Regions from separate parts of the Sporosarcina sp. P19 genome, predicted to be linked through region 3. Evidence: riboswitches for the same ligand, from Rfam matches in the RefSeq annotation. Region 3 holds a riboswitch; each other region holds the start of a gene.

Region 1 (5,661 bases), on a different contig from region 3:
CAATGATCAGGATTCGTTTGTCTAGTTGCTCTTCAATAGGATGTCTCTGCATGTGTTAATTCCCTCTCCTTCTTCTTCTGATCTATTTCCTTAATATACTCATACAACTCTAATGTCATATCGTAACGGAGGAATGGTGTGATGATATACAGCCCATTAAAATACTGCGCTGCTGTATCAATCAATTCTTTTGCGATTTCAAGACCCGTTTCAGTTGATTTTTCACGGTCATCTCCACATTCACGCATTCTTTCCAACACATCTTCTGAAAGCTTGATACCTGGTACTTCGTGATGCAGGAACTCTGCATTTCGTATATTTGTCAATGGCATGATGCCAATGAAGATCGGTGTATCCAAGTGTTTTGTGGCTTCGTATACATCGATAATCTTTTCTTTCGTGTATACCGGCTGCGTGATGAAATAGTCTGCACCCGCTTCAATTTTCTTCTCGAGTCGTTGTACAGCTCGATCAATTACGCGTACGTTCGGATTGAAAGCTGCTGAAATAGAGAAGTTTGCTTTCTTGCGCAATGGCTTACCGGAGAACGAAATCCCTTCATTCAATTTCTTAATTAACTGCAATAACTCCATGCTGGATACATCGTAGACGCTTGTTGCACCGGGGAAGTCGCCAACTTTTGTCGGATCGCCTGTTACAGCTAGGATATCGTGAATGCCTAATGCATCGAGTCCCATCAAATGTGATTGTAAGCCGATAAGATTGTGATCACGGCACGTTAAATGTACAAGCGGGCGGATATTATGTTTCATCTTAACGATTGAGCCCATCGCCATGTTGCTGATGCGAGGGGAAGCAAGGGAATTATCTGCCATTGTTATAGCATCAACTCCTGCGTCATATAACACATTTGCACCCTTGATATAATCTTCTGTTTCCAAGTGGCGCGGTGTATCTAGTTCTACAATTACCGTACGCTCTGTTTTCGCTTTTTCATGAAGAGGTTGATGTTTTGTAGGTCCCGCTTCATGAATCACGATAGGCTTTTCCGGATGTACGACCTTTTCTGTGATAGGTGCAAGTCGCGCTAACTGTGTTTTCGCTGCTTTAATATGCTTAGGTGTTGTCCCGCAACATCCACCGATCAACCGAACGCCTTGATCACGAAGTAATACAGCAGCGCGTCCGAAGTATTCTGCTTCTGATTCATAGACAATACGCCCATCTTCCACATCTAATAGACTGGCGTTTGGATATGCGGATAAAAATGCTTTTTCCGGTAATGTAACATTATCGAATGCTTGAATCGTGTGGTAAGGGCCTAAGCGACAGTTGACACCTACGATATCTGCTCCAAGAGATTCAAGTTGATGAAGTGCATCATTTAATGAAAGCCCATTCTGTAATACGCCGGGATCATGCATAGAAACTTGTGCGATCAATGGAACATCCGTGATTTTCTTTAACGTTGTCACAACAGATGATAACTCTTCAAAGTCGTAATATGTTTCCAATAGAAGACCATCCGGATCACCTGCCAATAATGCATTGGCTTGTTCTAGTACGACTTTTTCTATTTCATCCAATGTAGCATCGCTTTTACGTATGCCACGCAGGCCGCCAATTGTACCGAGTACAAATTGTCCCCCAGGTGCTGCTGCGCGTTTTGCAATTTGAATGGCCGCTTTATTGAATTCCGTTACACGACTTTCTAATCCGTAGCGAGCTAATTTGTTCGCATTTGCACTGTAAGTGTTCGTCTGTATAATATCTGCGCCGGCTGCGATGTAGTCTTGGTGAATCTGCTCTATAATTTCAGGCTTTTCTACGTTTAGTTCTTCATAACAGTAATCAATTCCGTAAGAATATAAAATCGTCCCCATTGCACCATCTGCCGTTAAGACGTTTGTTTGTAGTTTATCTAGCAATGACATAATTCCATCTCCCCTTTGCTTTTTCTAATCAAAAAAAGCCTTCAAGTATATTAGAAGGCTTTGTAATCTCAATGACTAGTTCCCTCTCATCTTTTCAGAGTGTCAATTTGACAGACTGCTGGAAGTAGCACCTTGCCTATATGGCTGGTTGCTGAAGCGTCGAAGGGCCAGTCCCTCAGCTTCTCTTGATAAGATATGTTTCTTATTCAATTATTTAGATTATTCTAACCACATCATAGCGGCTTTGTTGGATATCGTCAAGTGAATGTTTGGTGAAGTTCGAAGTGCGGAGTTAGAGCATAGAGAAATTGCGATATATATGCTAAAATCAATGAAACAACTCGAAAAGGTGAGGAATTATGCGATTCTTTAAATACTCATTTCCAATCGCTGTTCTTGTAGGTACAATTGCTTGGATTATGATAGGTAGCAATTACGAAGAAGTTGCTTATGATATGCGAGTGTACATTACAATTGCGGCTGCTATATTCAGTGGTTTGATCTCAAGCGTTTTGTTTCGTAAAGAAAAAGAAGAACAGATTGATGAGAAGAAGTAGGCTGTCAGCATTTTGCTGCAGTCTTTTTTTATTTGTTTTTATGGGTTAACTATAAAATAAAAGGTGTTGACATATTGTGTGTTAACTATTATTGTTTTTATGATAACTAATATAAAAGAGGTGACATGATGGCGACAGCAACGGAGAGGCAACCGGTAAGTAGGTTTAGTGCATTAACCATTGTATACAGTGGGATGTTCGCGTCATTAATGATGATTGGAGCAAATATTACATCCTTTGTGCCGTTTTTAGTAGTTGGTGGAGTACCTATTACATTGCAAACGTTTTTCGCAATCTTATCAGGACTATTACTTGGCAGTCGTCTAGGTGCGTTATCTATGACGGTATATATGTTAATAGGATTAGCAGGTGCACCGGTCTTCGCTAAATTTTCAGGCGGCTTCGGTCAGATCTTGAGTCCGACGTTTGGCTTTATTCTTACGTTCATTTTAATAGCTTATGTAGCCGGGAAGATTGTCGAGCGAAGTCAGACCATGCCTGCTTATATAACCGCGGCACTGGTCGCTACGGCAATCAACTATATAGTAGGCACAAGCTGGATGTATTTTGCGTACAAGATGTGGGCTGCTGCACCAGACGTGTTTACCTACAAGATCGCATGGCTATGGATGATGCCTCCGTTGCCAAAAGATCTAATTCTGGCTGTACTGTCAGGCATATTCGCGTTTAGAATCTCAAAACACTTGAAAGTGAGGCGTACGCTATAATGAACTACCAAAGGCTGGCTACTCAAGTACTGGAAGGGCATGAAGTAACTGATGAGGAATCACTCGCAATATTGAATAGCCCAGATGAAGATTTGCTATTATTACTGCACGCGACGTACTCGATTCGATCACATTACTTCGGAAATAAGGTAAAGCTGAATATGATCATCAATACGAAATCAGGATTATGTCCGGAGAACTGTGGTTATTGCGCACAATCCATCATTTCAAAAGCACCTGTCGAAAAGTATGCGATGATGAAATCGGAAGAGATACTAGAAGGTGCAGAACGTGCTGCCGCTAATAAAGCGGGCACCTATTGCATCGTAGCAAGTGGACGGGGACCGCGTGACAGTGAACTGGACATAGTCATTGATTCTGTTAAGCAGATAAAAGAAAAACACAAAGGAATGACGGTATGTGCTTGCCTAGGTATTTTGAAGCCAGGCCAAGCAACCCGTTTGAAAGAGGCGGGCGTAGATCGCTACAACCACAACTTGAACACATCCGCAGAGCATCACGAAAGTATAACTACATCGCATACATACGATGATCGTGTAAACACTGTAGGGTTGGCCAAAGAAGCGGGCATATCTCCATGTTCAGGCGTCATCGTTGGCATGCGGGAAACAAAGCAAGATATCATCTCCATGGCGCGTAGCCTACGCGAACTGGACGCAGACTCAATACCTGTGAACTTCCTGCATGCAGTTGATGGAACACCATTAGAAGGGACATCAGAACTGGATCCACGCTACTGCATAAAAGTCCTGTGCCTATTCCGCTATATCAACCCTAGCAAAGAAATTCGTATTTCGGGTGGACGTGAAGTCAACTTGCGAAGCCTGCAGCCACTAGGCCTCTACGCTGCAAACTCTATCTTCATCGGTGACTATCTCACAACAGCCGGTCAAGAAAATGATCAAGATCAAAAAATGCTTGAAGACATGGGCTTCGTAGTCGATCTCGAACCGTTGCGCAAAGAACCTATCACTATATAAATAGAGAATGAGTAAATATACGTATACCTTGTGCTGAAGACAATCCGCTATGTGGATCTGTTCTTCAGTTTTTTCTATTCATTCAGAATTCTATTTAGGAGGATTGCAGTAGTTGGCCGTAAGTGAAAAGTATTCGTCTTGTTTTTGTTCGGTGACTAATTGAATAATTAATAGCCTGTTGTGACAACCTAGCAACAGGTTTCCTTTTAACGTAATCATGTATACATACAAACAAATGAATTGCATCCTGCCTGATTTCTGCGATACAATCAAGTCAAAGATAGTCAAAGTCAACTAGATGAACGAGCGAAAAGAGGTGACGAGATGCGTAATATTTCTGACATTATAGAAGGATATTTGAAGTCGATTATAGAAGAGGAAGATAGCGCTTCTATTGAAATCAAACGAAATGAGATTGCTGAGAAATTCCAATGTGTACCATCACAGATTAATTACGTGATCAAAACCCGGTTTACCGTCGAGAGAGGCTACGCTGTTGAGTCTAAGCGAGGAGGCGGAGGCTACATCCGGATTTACAGGGTACGTACCAACTCCCGCAAGGACTTACTTGAACAAGCGTTAGAGATTTTAGAGAGTGAAGCGTCATCTACTATGGCGGAAGATGTCATTATCCGTTTAATTGAAGAAGAAGTCATTACAGAACGTGAAGCTAAACTGATGCTTGCTGCAGTAGGCCGTGCTACTCTGCGTTATATGTTGCCTGAGCGGGATGCGTTACGTTCACGTATTCTTCGCGCTATGTTAGTTACATTAATTTATGAAGAGATAGAATGAGGTGAATTTCAATGCTTTGTGAAAACTGTAAAGAAAGACCAGCTACTGTAGTGTTTAAACAGGAAACATCAAATGATGTAATAGAGCGTCATTTATGTGATAAATGTGCATTTTACTCACAAACATTTTCTTTCAGTCCGGATCAGGAACCGTTATCAATTCAACAATTTCTAGCACATTGGTTAGGTGGTTCAGAGTTATTTCCGGAACAAAAAGCCGATGAAAGATTACCGGATGGTCCGAAATGTCCGAATTGCGATTTGACCTTCCATCGTTTCCTCGATATCGGGAAGTTTGGTTGCGCTGTATGTTATGAAACATTCAGGGGGCAACTGCCAAGAGTGTTTGCCAAACTGCATAATGGGCATACCCAACACCGTGGAAAGATTCCCGTATCACTTAATGAACGTTTTGCTTTAAAGAAGAAGCTTGAAGACATCCGTATGAAAATGCGGGAAGCTGTAGAAAACGAACATTTTGAAGAAGCGGCAACTTTGCGTGATGAGGCGAACCAAGTGAAACAGCAACTGTCCGATGGAGGTGATGATCAACATGTCATTTAAAAAATTCATCAAACAGGAACTGACAGGTTGGATGGTGGCGGAAGGTGAGCATGCTGACATCGTCTTGTCCACAAGAATCAGGCTAGCTCGTAATTTACAAGATTATCCATTTCCGATAAGTG
Region 2 (5,661 bases), on a different contig from region 3:
AGGTTGAGTGATATGGAATACGATGATAAAGTCAAAAATCGGTTAAAGCGTCTAGAGGGGCAAATCAAAGGTGTCTTGCGTATGATGGAAGAAGGCAAGGACTGTAAAGAAGTAATCACGCAATTATCGGCCAGTCGTTCTGCTATTGACCGTACAATTGGTGTAATCGTGAGCTCGAATTTGATCGCTTGCATGGAAAATCTAGACGACGCAGATGATCGTACGCATGAATCCATCATTAATGAAGCGGTGGATCTTCTAGTAAAGAGTCGATGAGCAACATCACTTGACTCTTTTTTTTATAACATATAATATACCCCCGTAGGTATTTAATATAATAATTTTCAAAACGAAAGGGACGAGAACATGACAGAGCAAAAGAAAACAACGATTGTATTATTCAGTGGAGATTATGATAAGGCCATGGCGGCTTATATAATCGCGAATGGCGCAGCGGCGTATGATCATGAAGTAACGATTTTTCATACATTCTGGGGATTGAACGCATTGCGAAAAGACGAACCTATTAAGAGTAATAAAAGCTTCATTGAAAAGGCTTTTGGGAAAATGATGCCACGTGGAGCAGATCAAATGGGGTTATCCCAAATGAACTTTGCAGGAATGGGTCCTAAGATGATCAAGCAAGTGATAAAAAAGCATAACGCGTTGACATTACCTCAACTGATCGATATGGCAATAGAGCAAGATGTAAGATTGATCGCCTGTACGATGACAATGGATTTACTAGGACTTGGTGAGGATGAACTTCTTAAAGAAGTCGAGTATGGCGGTGTAGCGGCATACTTAGGAGAAGCGCAAGACGGTCAAGTGAATTTGTTTATTTAATTTTTTTATAAAAATAGATACCCCGGGGTGTATAGGAGGAATAAAATGATTCAGTCAGATAAGGTTTTAGATGCAAAAGGTCTTGCTTGTCCAATGCCGATTGTGAAGACAAGAAAGATGATGAAAGATATGCAAGACGGCCAAGTGCTTGAAGTCCAGTCTACAGATTCAGGCACCACTGCAGATTTACAGGCGTGGACGGAAAGTGCAGGTCATCAATACGTAGGGAATGTGAAGGAAGCAGATGTATGGCGCCACTTTGTACGAAGAGCAGGTCAGGAAGATCAGTCACAAAAAGAATATCCGGTTACAGTCCACAATGATCAGTTGCTGGAACGGCTGCAACACCCTAACGCTGTGTTAGTAGATGTTCGTGAAGAAGCTGAATATGCATTTGCTCATATACCTGGGGCCCTATCTATACCTCTTGGTCAATTGGATGAACGTATGGCGCACTTGAGTAAGGACAACAAGTACTTTGTAGTATGCCGAACAGGTAACCGCAGTGATATGGCGTGCCGAAAACTAGTCGCAAATGGATTTGAACGTGTCACGAATGTAATTCCTGGCATGTCGGAATGGAATAGCGAGACAGAAAATACAACAGGAGGTATGAATAAATGAGAACCATTCAATCAAGTGAAGTAGCAAAGCGCGTTATTGCGAAGGAATCATTATTCATTTTGGATGTGCGAAATGAAGGTGCATTTGAAGATTGGAAAATCGAAGGGGAGCAAGTGCGCCATTTGAATGTACCGTACTTTGATTTATTGGATGGCATTGAAGAAATTGAAGATCAATTGCCAAAAGATGAAGAAATCCTAGTTGTCTGTGCAAAAGAAGGTTCGTCCATCATGGTGGCGGAAATCCTGGAAGAAGCAGGCTTCCCAGTAGGTTACCTTTCAGGTGGAATGAAAGCTTGGAGCGAGTATCTTGAGCCGGTGAAAATTGCCGATTTGAAATCGGGTGGCGAGCTCTATCAATTTGTCCGTCTTGGTAAAGGATGTCTTTCCTACATGGTCATGTCTGGTGGGGAAGCGGCAATCATTGACGCAACACGTATGACGGATGTGTACTTGGATTTTGCTGCGCAGCGCGGTGTCAAGATCACAAACGTACTTGATACGCACTTGCACGCTGATCATATTTCGGGTGGTCGTCAGATTGCAAAAGCCACGGGTGCAACGTATTGGCTGCCTCCGAAAGATGCAGAAGAGGCAGTATTTGAATATGCAGCGTTAGAAGGTGATACATTCATTCAGATAGGTGAAACGAAAATTGATATTCAAGCACTTTATTCGCCAGGACACACAATTGGTTCGACTTCATTTATCGTCGATGACAGCTATTTGATGACAGGCGATATTCTGTTCATTGATTCGATTGGACGTCCAGATTTAGCTGGTTTAGCGGAAGATTGGGTAGGTGATTTACGTGAGTCTTTGTATAGTCGCTATAAAAAATTATCTGAGGACTTAATAGTCTTACCTGCACACTTCATGATTATAGATGAGTTGAATGAAGATGGTAGCGTGGCGGAGAAGCTTGGCGTATTGTATGAAAAAAATCATGGCTTGAATATTCAGGATGAAAAAGAATTCAGAGAATTAGTTACTGATAACTTGCCCCCACAGCCAAATGCATATCAGGAAATTCGCCAGATGAATATGGGGAAAATCGAGCCTGATGAAGAAACGCAACGCGAGATGGAAATTGGCCCAAATCGCTGTGCGGTACGGTAACTATGTAGTTGAATTTGTAGTGAAAACAAAAAACCAAATTTAAAGGAGAAGATATATATGAGTACAACAACATTTTTAGACGCAAAAGGCCTGGCATGTCCAATGCCGATCGTACGTGCAAAGAAAGCAATGAAGGATTTGCAAGCAGGAGATATTCTTGAAATTCATACGACAGACAAAGGATCAGTGTCTGACCTGACAGCATGGGCAGCTTCGGGCAATCATGAAATCAAAGATCAGCAACAAGAGTCCGATGTCTTTAAATTCTGGATCCAAAAAGGGTAAACTACGGATAGAGGGAATTGCTGTCTCCCTCTTTCATCAGGAAGAAGGGAGAACATCATGACCATTCCATTTATTATCACGATCTTCCTCATTGGATTCGTCGGCTCGTTCCTTTCTGGAATGATGGGAATTGGCGGCGCAATTGTTAAATATCCAATGTTGCTATTTATCCCTGCACTACTGGGTTTTGCTGCGTTTACACCACATGAAGTTTCTGGGATTACTGCAGTTGAAGTGTTCTTTGCATCACTTTCAGGAGTTTTAGCGTATAGAAAGAGTAATCTGATCTTGAAACCACTCGTTCTCTACATGGGAATCAGTGTATTAGTCGGTAGTGTGATCGGTGGTGCCGGTTCTAGTATGCTAACAGAAGCTACTGTCAACGTCGTCTATGGCTTTCTAGCTGTTATGGCGGCAATTATGATGTTTATTCCGAAAAAAGGTCTCGACGATCAGCCAATCGATGAAATTACATTCAATCGCTTCGTTGCTTCTAGTGCAGCCTTTATCGTCGGCTTGGCAGCTGGGATTGTCGGAGCTGGTGGTGCATTCATTATGGTACCGATTATGCTCGTGATACTAAAAATCCCGACACGTGTTACGATCGCTACATCACTCGCGATTACGTTATTGTCATCAGTGGGCTCAGCATCAGGCAAGCTCTTAACAGGGCAAGTACCCTATGGACCGGCTCTCGTCATGATCGCCGCAAGCATCATCGCAGCTCCAATCGGTGTAAAAGTTAGCCGAAAAGTAAATACCAAAGTATTACAAAGCATCCTAGCCGCGCTAATCATGGCCTCCGCCGTAAAAATATGGTGGGACATATTCTAAATAAGCACAATCGCCAGCACATTGTTCACTGAACATGTCTCTGGCGATTTTTCGATTGTTGTCGCAAGTAGAAACATCATTAAACTCACTACGGTGCTTGTGGATGGCTCCCGCAACGTCGATTAACGGTGCCTTCTTCCCTCTTACTTTCAATTCATCATATTGAAAGTAATGCTAATTTCGAAACATTCTATTAAATTCTTGCAATAGACTAGGAATAGCCGTATACTATTTTTCAACGATGGAAAACGAATAGACACACTCTTATCAAGAGAGGCGGAGGGATTAGGCCCTGTGATGCCCAGCAACCGGCGAAAGCAAAGGTGCTACTTCCTACAAACTCTCAGCAGTTTGGAAGATAAGGGGGAATGAGCGAAAGCAGAGCCCTCTTCTTATTATGGAAGATGGGCTTTTTCTCTATATATAGTGAATCACGCTCTATGTTTTCCTTGTCTAGTCCCAGAGAGAAGATATTCGGGGCGTTTCGGTGTTCCATCAATACATGGAAAAGGGGAATGGTTATGACGAATTTACAGGCAGAAACGATACTATTACACGGAGGGCAAAAACCGGATCCAGCAACAGGTTCACGGGCTTTACCGATTCATCGTACGACTTCTTATGTATTCAGAGACACAGAACACGCACAAAACTTATTTGGCTTAAAAGAAGCAGGCAATATCTATACAAGAATTACGAATCCGACAGTAGCTGTCTTTGAAGAGCGTGTCGCACAGCTAGAAGGAGGAACAGCAGCAGTTGCGTTGTCTTCTGGAATGGCGGCGATTGCATTTTCTGTTATGAATATTGCTGAAGCAGGCGATGAAATCGTCGCAGCGAGCAATCTTTACGGTGGTACATACAATTTATTCGCTGTTACATTACCGCGCTACGGCATCACAGTGAAATTTGTTGACGCATCTGATCCAAAGAACTTTGAAGCAGCTATTACGGATAAAACGAAAGCATTGTTTGCAGAAACAATCGGTAACCCAAGCTTGCAAGTGCTGGACGTGGAAGCTGTCGCGAATATTGCACATGAAAATGGCATCCCATTGCTAGTAGACAATACATTCCCATCTCCATATGGATCAAATCCAATCGAGTACGGGGCGGACGTAGTCATCCACTCAGCAACAAAATGGATCGGCGGACACGGTACGACCATCGGTGGGGTAGCCGTTGATGCAGGGAAATTCGACTGGACACAAGGTAAGTTCCCAGGCTTTACAGAGCCGGATGAAACGTATAATGGCTTGCGTTACGGAATCGACACGGCTGCGGCAGCATTCGCAACGAAACTGCGCGTGCAATTGCTGAGAGACTTCGGCCCATGCCTGTCACCGGACAGTGCATTCAACTTGTTGCAGGGCTTAGAAACACTTCATTTACGTGTACCGCGCCATAATGAAAACGCGCAAAAGGTTGCGGCATTCCTGCAAGATCATCCAGCAGTTGAATGGGTAACCTATACGGGTCTAGAAGATCATCCAACAGCGGAATTGGCCAACAAACATTTGAAAAATGGTTACGGCTCAATTATCGTATTTGGTATTAAAGGTGGACGCGATGCAGGAAGACAAGTAATCGATAATGTAGAAATTTGGTCTCACGTAGCGAATGTGGGGGATGCAAAGTCATTAATCATTCATCCGGCATCTACTACTCATCAGCAGTTGTCTGCGGAAGATTTGAAAAATTCCGGTGTCAGCGAAGAGCTAATCCGCTTGTCTGTGGGGTTGGAGTCAGTAGACGATATTATCGCAGATTTGAAACAAGCAATCGAAAAAGCCGCAAACTAATACAAAAAAATGAACACTACGCATGTGCGCAGTGTTCATTTTTTATTTTCGTTTGATTTTTCTTCGCTCTTCCTTCAAAGATTTAAATAGCGAAGTGACCATCATGATCAGTATGATGGAGAATGGTAAGGCGGCTATGATGATGACGTTTT
Region 3 (5,661 bases):
CAGATATGGATGTGTTCCAAAGCGCTATGAAATTATTAAATAACGAGTGACAACTCATATGACAGAGCCTTTCCTTTTATTTAAGGAAAGGCTCCTATATTTATCGCTTGCGAATAGTAAAGCGATCTTCTAATAACAACCAATTTTGCGGGAATGCTAGCCCGAGTTTCCAGTACATGATTCCACGCAACTTAAATTTCTTCAGCAAGTTAAACTTTTCGTTGATGCTTCGTGCATCTTCAAACCACACTTCATGTTCGGTTCCAGTTTCATCGTAATACGTATAATGTGGCGCTTGGGCTAATGCGTCGTATTCAATAGCGACATTCTGCTCGATTGCTAGATTAGTCGCCATCCGTGGACTTAATGCTCTGGCAGCTTTACTGTCCGATTGACCAAATGGAGCTGTCCAATCATAACCGTATAGATTTTGTCCTAAAAACACTTTTTCATTCGGGATTTGACTTACGGCATATTCCACTACTTTTGTGACTGGACCGATTGGGCTCACAGCTTGTGGTGCACTATACGTATATCCCCATTCATACGTCATCAATACAACGAAATCTGCAATCTCTCCATGTGCTTTATAATCATGGGCGCCATAAATACCTGTCGTTACTTCCCCAGCTTTTGGTGCAAGTGCTGTGGAAATTGTCAGGCCCGCTTTATGAATTTGATCACGCGCATTACGTAATAATTGATTGTATAATTCGCGATCTTCAGGGAATAATAACTCAAAATCGAAGTGAATATCACTATAGCCGATTTCTTTTGCTACTTCAATGGCACTTTGAATCATTTGGTTTTGTGCAGCTTGATCGGTAAAAATTACATGCGCTAAATCCGCACTGAAGGAATAGTTTTCTAAATTCGTCAGCACTAGTATATTTTCAGTACCTGCATTTTTGGCGATAGTCGGAATATCTGCTAGAGCTGGTGCTTTGAGTGAACCGTCACGTTGTACTTCATAACTAAACATCGCGAGATACGTGAGACCATCCACACGTTCACGAACTTCCGCCAGCATATCTTGACTGACAGGATTACGCGGTTCTACATATAATAATGAATCAATCAACGTTTTCACTTCTTGTGGTATATACAAACGCTGACCGATCATTAACCTTCTAGTAGGGTCGATTGCATTAATTTGCGCCAAGCGCGCAACTGTTAAACCATATCTCTGTGCAATTGTATATAGGCTATCTCCAGGTCGCACCCAGTAATAAGAACCTATTATTGGAATGACAAGCGCTTGTCCCACAGCTAATCGTATTTCGCTTTCTAATTCATTAGCATCTGCTATTTGCTCGTATGGCACACCGTATATGTTACCAATTTCATATAAACTCTCCCCTTGCGAAACTACATGAATCTGCATGTATCCCCACTACCCTTCTTGAGTTCTATCCTTATGATATGATGTTGCGTTACGAACTATGCATGAGTCGTGAATGCCATTTCATATGTATAGGATTTCGATGATTTCACATACTACTCTCGATGTACATGACAACTGAAGGAGGAAATAAATTTGACAAATCAATTTGAAACATCTCAACACATGCAAGGTGGACAGGTACCCCCATCGATGAATCACGGGGGACATGAGTTATTTGATGTTAAAGAGATATTAAGCGCGACCGTTGGAGCATTGAATCAAGCAATGATTTTACGTCCACATGTCCAAGATCCAGAACTTCTCGATATTCTTGATCGACAATACCGATTCACGCTGGATGAGTACAATATCCTTGTCGAAAGTTTTAAGACAGGCAAAGATCCTTCACATCCTACACAGCGCTATCAAATGAAAGCAGGCAGCGATTTCATTTACGGCATGAAAGAAAAAGCACCGTCTAAACCTATTCAATCTACAGGTGAAATTAGTGATGAAATCATCTCCGGTTTTTTGTTGGGCGCTACAAAAGAAGGCGCTACAGGCAAAACGGCTGCTTCATTAGAAGTATGTAATCCAGTCGTTCGCCGTGTACTTGCAGATTCTGTGCCCAACTGTATAGAAATGGCATATGAGTTGTCCATTTACCAAAACAAACATCAATATTATCAAGTTCCACAATTAAATGATCAGGATATGAATATGTTACTTAATTCTTTTGCGCCTTCGCAAGGTCAACCGGGTATGCCAAACAACCTTCAATAAGTTAACGATTCAAGCAGATGGAGTTTTTCTCCATCTGCTTTTTGCTTTTACACTCGTTATATTTGTATACTAAGTAGAAGCATACAAAAGAGGAGTGTCTATATGAAAGTTGCGATCTTTGATTTTGATGGTACGTTGTACACTAAAGAAACCTTTAAATTACTCATGGAGCAATTAAAAAATCATCCTACGTACAAGCAGTATTATAGAAAGTTCTATCGTTCGATATTACCACTTTACATTCGCTATAAATTAAAAATACTGCCTGAATCTGTCATGAAAGAGCGCTCGATGCATCTTTATCTTAAAGCCTTAGACTCATTAACGATGAAGGAACTACATGAGTTTTTCAAAGGCATGCATAACGTTATGATGCCGGACTTTAACGAACAAGTCATCAATCGACTGGAAAAGCACCGAAAAGATGGATACCATGTCTTGCTCGTTTCTGGAGCCTATACTCCTTTCTTAAAAGCAGTTACAAGTCACCTGATATTTGATCGAATTATTGGCACAGACATCCCTTCAAATGGCGAACAACTTGCAATGGATCAGCCCTTATTACATATTCAAGGTACACGTAAAAACGAACAAATTTACCAAGCACTACTAGGAGAAACTATCGACTGGGACAATAGCTTTGCCTATGGAGACAGCATTTCCGACCTTCCAGTTTTAGAGAAAGTTGGCTCTCCTGTAGCAGTTCGTCCAGATGAAAAACTTGCTACTGTGGCCAAACAAAGAAATTGGGAAATATTATAAAAACGCGAAGAGCTCTGATTATGTCAGAGCTCTCCACGTTAAGTCGATTTTAATGTATTAATATATAAACTACCATCTGTCTGAATTTCTGCATAGAGAACATGCTCAGGCTTAGAAATCCCCTGCTTTTTTAATTGTTCTGTTAGCCAAGTATCGGTCAATTGAAGCTCTCGCATACTTTTCTCTTCTACTTTCCCATTAGTAATAATTTCAGTCGGAATATATTTGGGCATTGGTGATGGTGCTTTGACATCTTTCTTTGTCGCATATTTCTCACCCTCATTTAGCATGACACTCAAATTACCATTTGTTTCGAATATCGCGTAATTGACATCCTTCATTGAAAATACCGACTGCTCTCTAAGCAACATATTTAAATCATTGAAACTCAACCGTAATTTACGCATGGAACCTTCTAGAATTTTTCCATTTTGAATGACAATTATCGGTTTATCATCGAGTAATACGCGAAGTTTGATGGATTTGAATGATAAAAAGTTAGCAATAATCGTTAACACTGCCCATAAAACCATTCCATATAAGCCATTTAAGAAAGGTGTTTCAGACTCTCCCGCCAAGTTGGCTGCAATCGAACCAATCGTTATGCCTGTTACATAATGAAAGAAAGTCAGCTGAGACACTTGTTTCTTCCCCATGAAGCGCGCTAAGATCAACAGTACAATAAATGAAATCACCGTTCGTAAAGTCATTTCCCAAAAAGCCAATTCCCAAAATTCATTTATGTTCACTGCATACACCTCCAGTAGTCGGAGTATGTGCAAACTATAGGAATTTATACTGCAATTCTTTTAACTCCAGTTGTAAGGAGTTTTTTGGTAGACGTAGTAATTAAGCCAATTAGAGAATAATAAATGCGTGTGGGAACGCCAAGTATTCATAGGTTCTTTTGATGGATCATCATTCGGATAATAATTTACAGGAATGTCAATATCAGAACCTTTTTCTACATCGCGAGCATATTCATCCCCCAAGGTATGTGCATCGTACTCTAAATGTCCAGTTACCATAATATGCTTTGCGTCATTTGAGATCACAATGAATGCACCTGCCTCTTCAGAAGCGGAAAGTAGAGTCAAATCGGGATGACTCTTTATTTCTTCTAATGAAACCCCCGTATGGCGTGAGTGTGGCGCTACAAATACATCATTGAATCCGCGTGCCAAGTTCACTGTCGGATCGGTAATATCATGTGAAAATACTCCAAAACATTTCTTTGATAACTCGAACTTGTCAATTCCGTAATGATGATAAAGGGCCGCTTGTGCCCCCCAGCAAATATGGAGCACTGATGTAACGTTCGTTTTTGTCCATTCCATGATCTCTTTTAACTCTTTCCAATAGACTACATCTTCAAATTGTAAAAGTTCGATTGGCGCACCTGTGATGATCATACCGTCAAAACGACGAGCTTTAACATGTTCAAACGTAGTATAGAAGGTTTCTAAATGAGTCTGACTGACGTTTTTTGAAACATAGGATGCTGTATTGAGGAATGTGACATTCACTTGTAATGGTGTATTTCCAAGCAATCGAAGCAATTGTAACTCGGTCTTCTCTTTTTCAGGCATCAAGTTCAAAATCAAAATATTGATTGGACGGATATCCTGTGTTGTGGCACGTTCTTCATCCATAATAAAGATTTTCTCTTCTTTCAATAATTCTCCTGCTGGTAGATGTTTCGGTATATTAATCGGCATACTATTTCCCCCTTAACGTTCTATTATTACTAATTCTATACAAAAAACCCTCATTTCTATTAGATAAGAAAATGAGGGTTGACTGTTCACCGTTCTTATCTCTCAAGACAACAATCTTGTTGGAGGTAGCACCTTCCTGTATGCACAGAGGTTGCTGAAGCTTCATCAGGCCAATTCCCTCAGCTTCTCTTGATAAGAAATATTTAATTACTGACTATTATAGCATTAATAATTTAATTGTATAGCAGAATTATCAAATTGTTCTGCGCATTTTAGTTTTGTAAATTGTAGATGGTCTATTTTTGTGTATAATAGAAAATACCAACTACTTTTCTTCGAGGAGGAGCTTATGAAATCTTTAGGTATAGTTCGTAAAGTTGATCATCTCGGCAGGATTGTCATTCCAAAAGAACTTCGGAATTCTATGTCGCTCGATCAAGGTGACCCTATCGAAATTTTCGTAGAGGATGACAGAATTATATTGAGAAAATATCAGGTCAACAGAGCATGTTTTATCACCGGCGATGTGATGGATGAAAACAAGCAATTGTCGAACGGTCTATACATCAGTCCACGAGGCGCAAAAATCCTTATAGAGCAGCTGAAAGATTTCACATAATACAAATATATAAGAACTATTGTAGAATCTTTTCTTATAAAAAAGGACCGAAAACAACAGTTACAGTTGTCTTCAGTCCTTTTGTTTGATTGTCTCTTGATCCACTCACAGAGAATTATTGCATTACGTTAAACTATTAATAAACTCCTCAATCTCTTCTTTAGTTTTACGATTCTTACTTACCAAACGACCTTTTTCTGTTCCTTCGCTAAATGCCACGAAACTAGGAATACCGAATATATCCAACTGACTGCAAAGGTCTATAAATTCATCACGATCAACCGAGATGAACTCATACTCTGCAAACTCAGTTTCTAGTGTAGGCAAGAATGGTTCAATCACTCTACAATCTGGACACCAGTCTGCAGTGAATAAGAAAATTACTCTTTCTTCCT

What was found. A riboswitch is a leader RNA that binds a small molecule or an ion and turns the genes downstream of it on or off. The one in region 3 is predicted to bind S-adenosylmethionine.
Region 1: linked by a shared signal. The riboswitch ahead of CSV74_RS08945 (bifunctional homocysteine S-methyltransferase/methylenetetrahydrofolate reductase) and the one ahead of metA (homoserine O-acetyltransferase MetA) in region 3 are both predicted to bind S-adenosylmethionine.
Region 2: linked by a shared signal. The riboswitch ahead of CSV74_RS10005 (O-acetylhomoserine aminocarboxypropyltransferase/cysteine synthase family protein) and the one ahead of metA (homoserine O-acetyltransferase MetA) in region 3 are both predicted to bind S-adenosylmethionine.

The regions. Positions count from the first base shown of each region.
Region 1 is NZ_PDYR01000006.1:154,403-160,063, reverse strand. Features, by position in the region: gene metH (methionine synthase) at 1-52, opposite strand, end outside; gene CSV74_RS08945 (bifunctional homocysteine S-methyltransferase/methylenetetrahydrofolate reductase) at 33-1,895, opposite strand; SAM riboswitch class I at 1,979-2,090, opposite strand; gene CSV74_RS08940 (hypothetical protein) at 2,255-2,452, shown strand; gene CSV74_RS08935 (biotin transporter BioY) at 2,581-3,180, shown strand; gene bioB (biotin synthase BioB) at 3,180-4,181, shown strand; gene CSV74_RS08925 (CtsR family transcriptional regulator) at 4,506-4,976, shown strand; gene CSV74_RS08920 (UvrB/UvrC motif-containing protein) at 4,988-5,539, shown strand; gene mcsB (protein-arginine kinase McsB) at 5,529-5,661, shown strand, end outside.
Region 2 is NZ_PDYR01000008.1:50,576-56,236, reverse strand. Features, by position in the region: gene CSV74_RS10035 (metal-sensitive transcriptional regulator) at 13-276, shown strand; gene CSV74_RS10030 (DsrE/DsrF/DrsH-like family protein) at 367-846, shown strand; gene CSV74_RS10025 (sulfurtransferase TusA family protein) at 892-1,470, shown strand; gene CSV74_RS10020 (MBL fold metallo-hydrolase) at 1,467-2,588, shown strand; gene CSV74_RS10015 (sulfurtransferase TusA family protein) at 2,646-2,873, shown strand; gene CSV74_RS10010 (sulfite exporter TauE/SafE family protein) at 2,931-3,707, shown strand; SAM riboswitch class I at 3,969-4,072, shown strand; gene CSV74_RS10005 (O-acetylhomoserine aminocarboxypropyltransferase/cysteine synthase family protein) at 4,229-5,509, shown strand; gene CSV74_RS10000 (glycine betaine uptake BCCT transporter) at 5,552-5,661, opposite strand, start outside.
Region 3 is NZ_PDYR01000009.1:54,690-60,350, forward strand. Features, by position in the region: gene CSV74_RS16765 (hypothetical protein) at 1-50, shown strand, start outside; gene CSV74_RS10810 (LysM peptidoglycan-binding domain-containing protein) at 101-1,384, opposite strand; gene CSV74_RS10815 (spore coat protein) at 1,532-2,167, shown strand; gene CSV74_RS10820 (HAD family hydrolase) at 2,270-2,929, shown strand; gene CSV74_RS10825 (YetF domain-containing protein) at 2,968-3,672, opposite strand; gene metA (homoserine O-acetyltransferase MetA) at 3,739-4,647, opposite strand; SAM riboswitch class I at 4,740-4,846, opposite strand; gene CSV74_RS10835 (AbrB/MazE/SpoVT family DNA-binding domain-containing protein) at 4,997-5,266, shown strand; gene CSV74_RS10840 (thioredoxin family protein) at 5,390-5,661, opposite strand, start outside.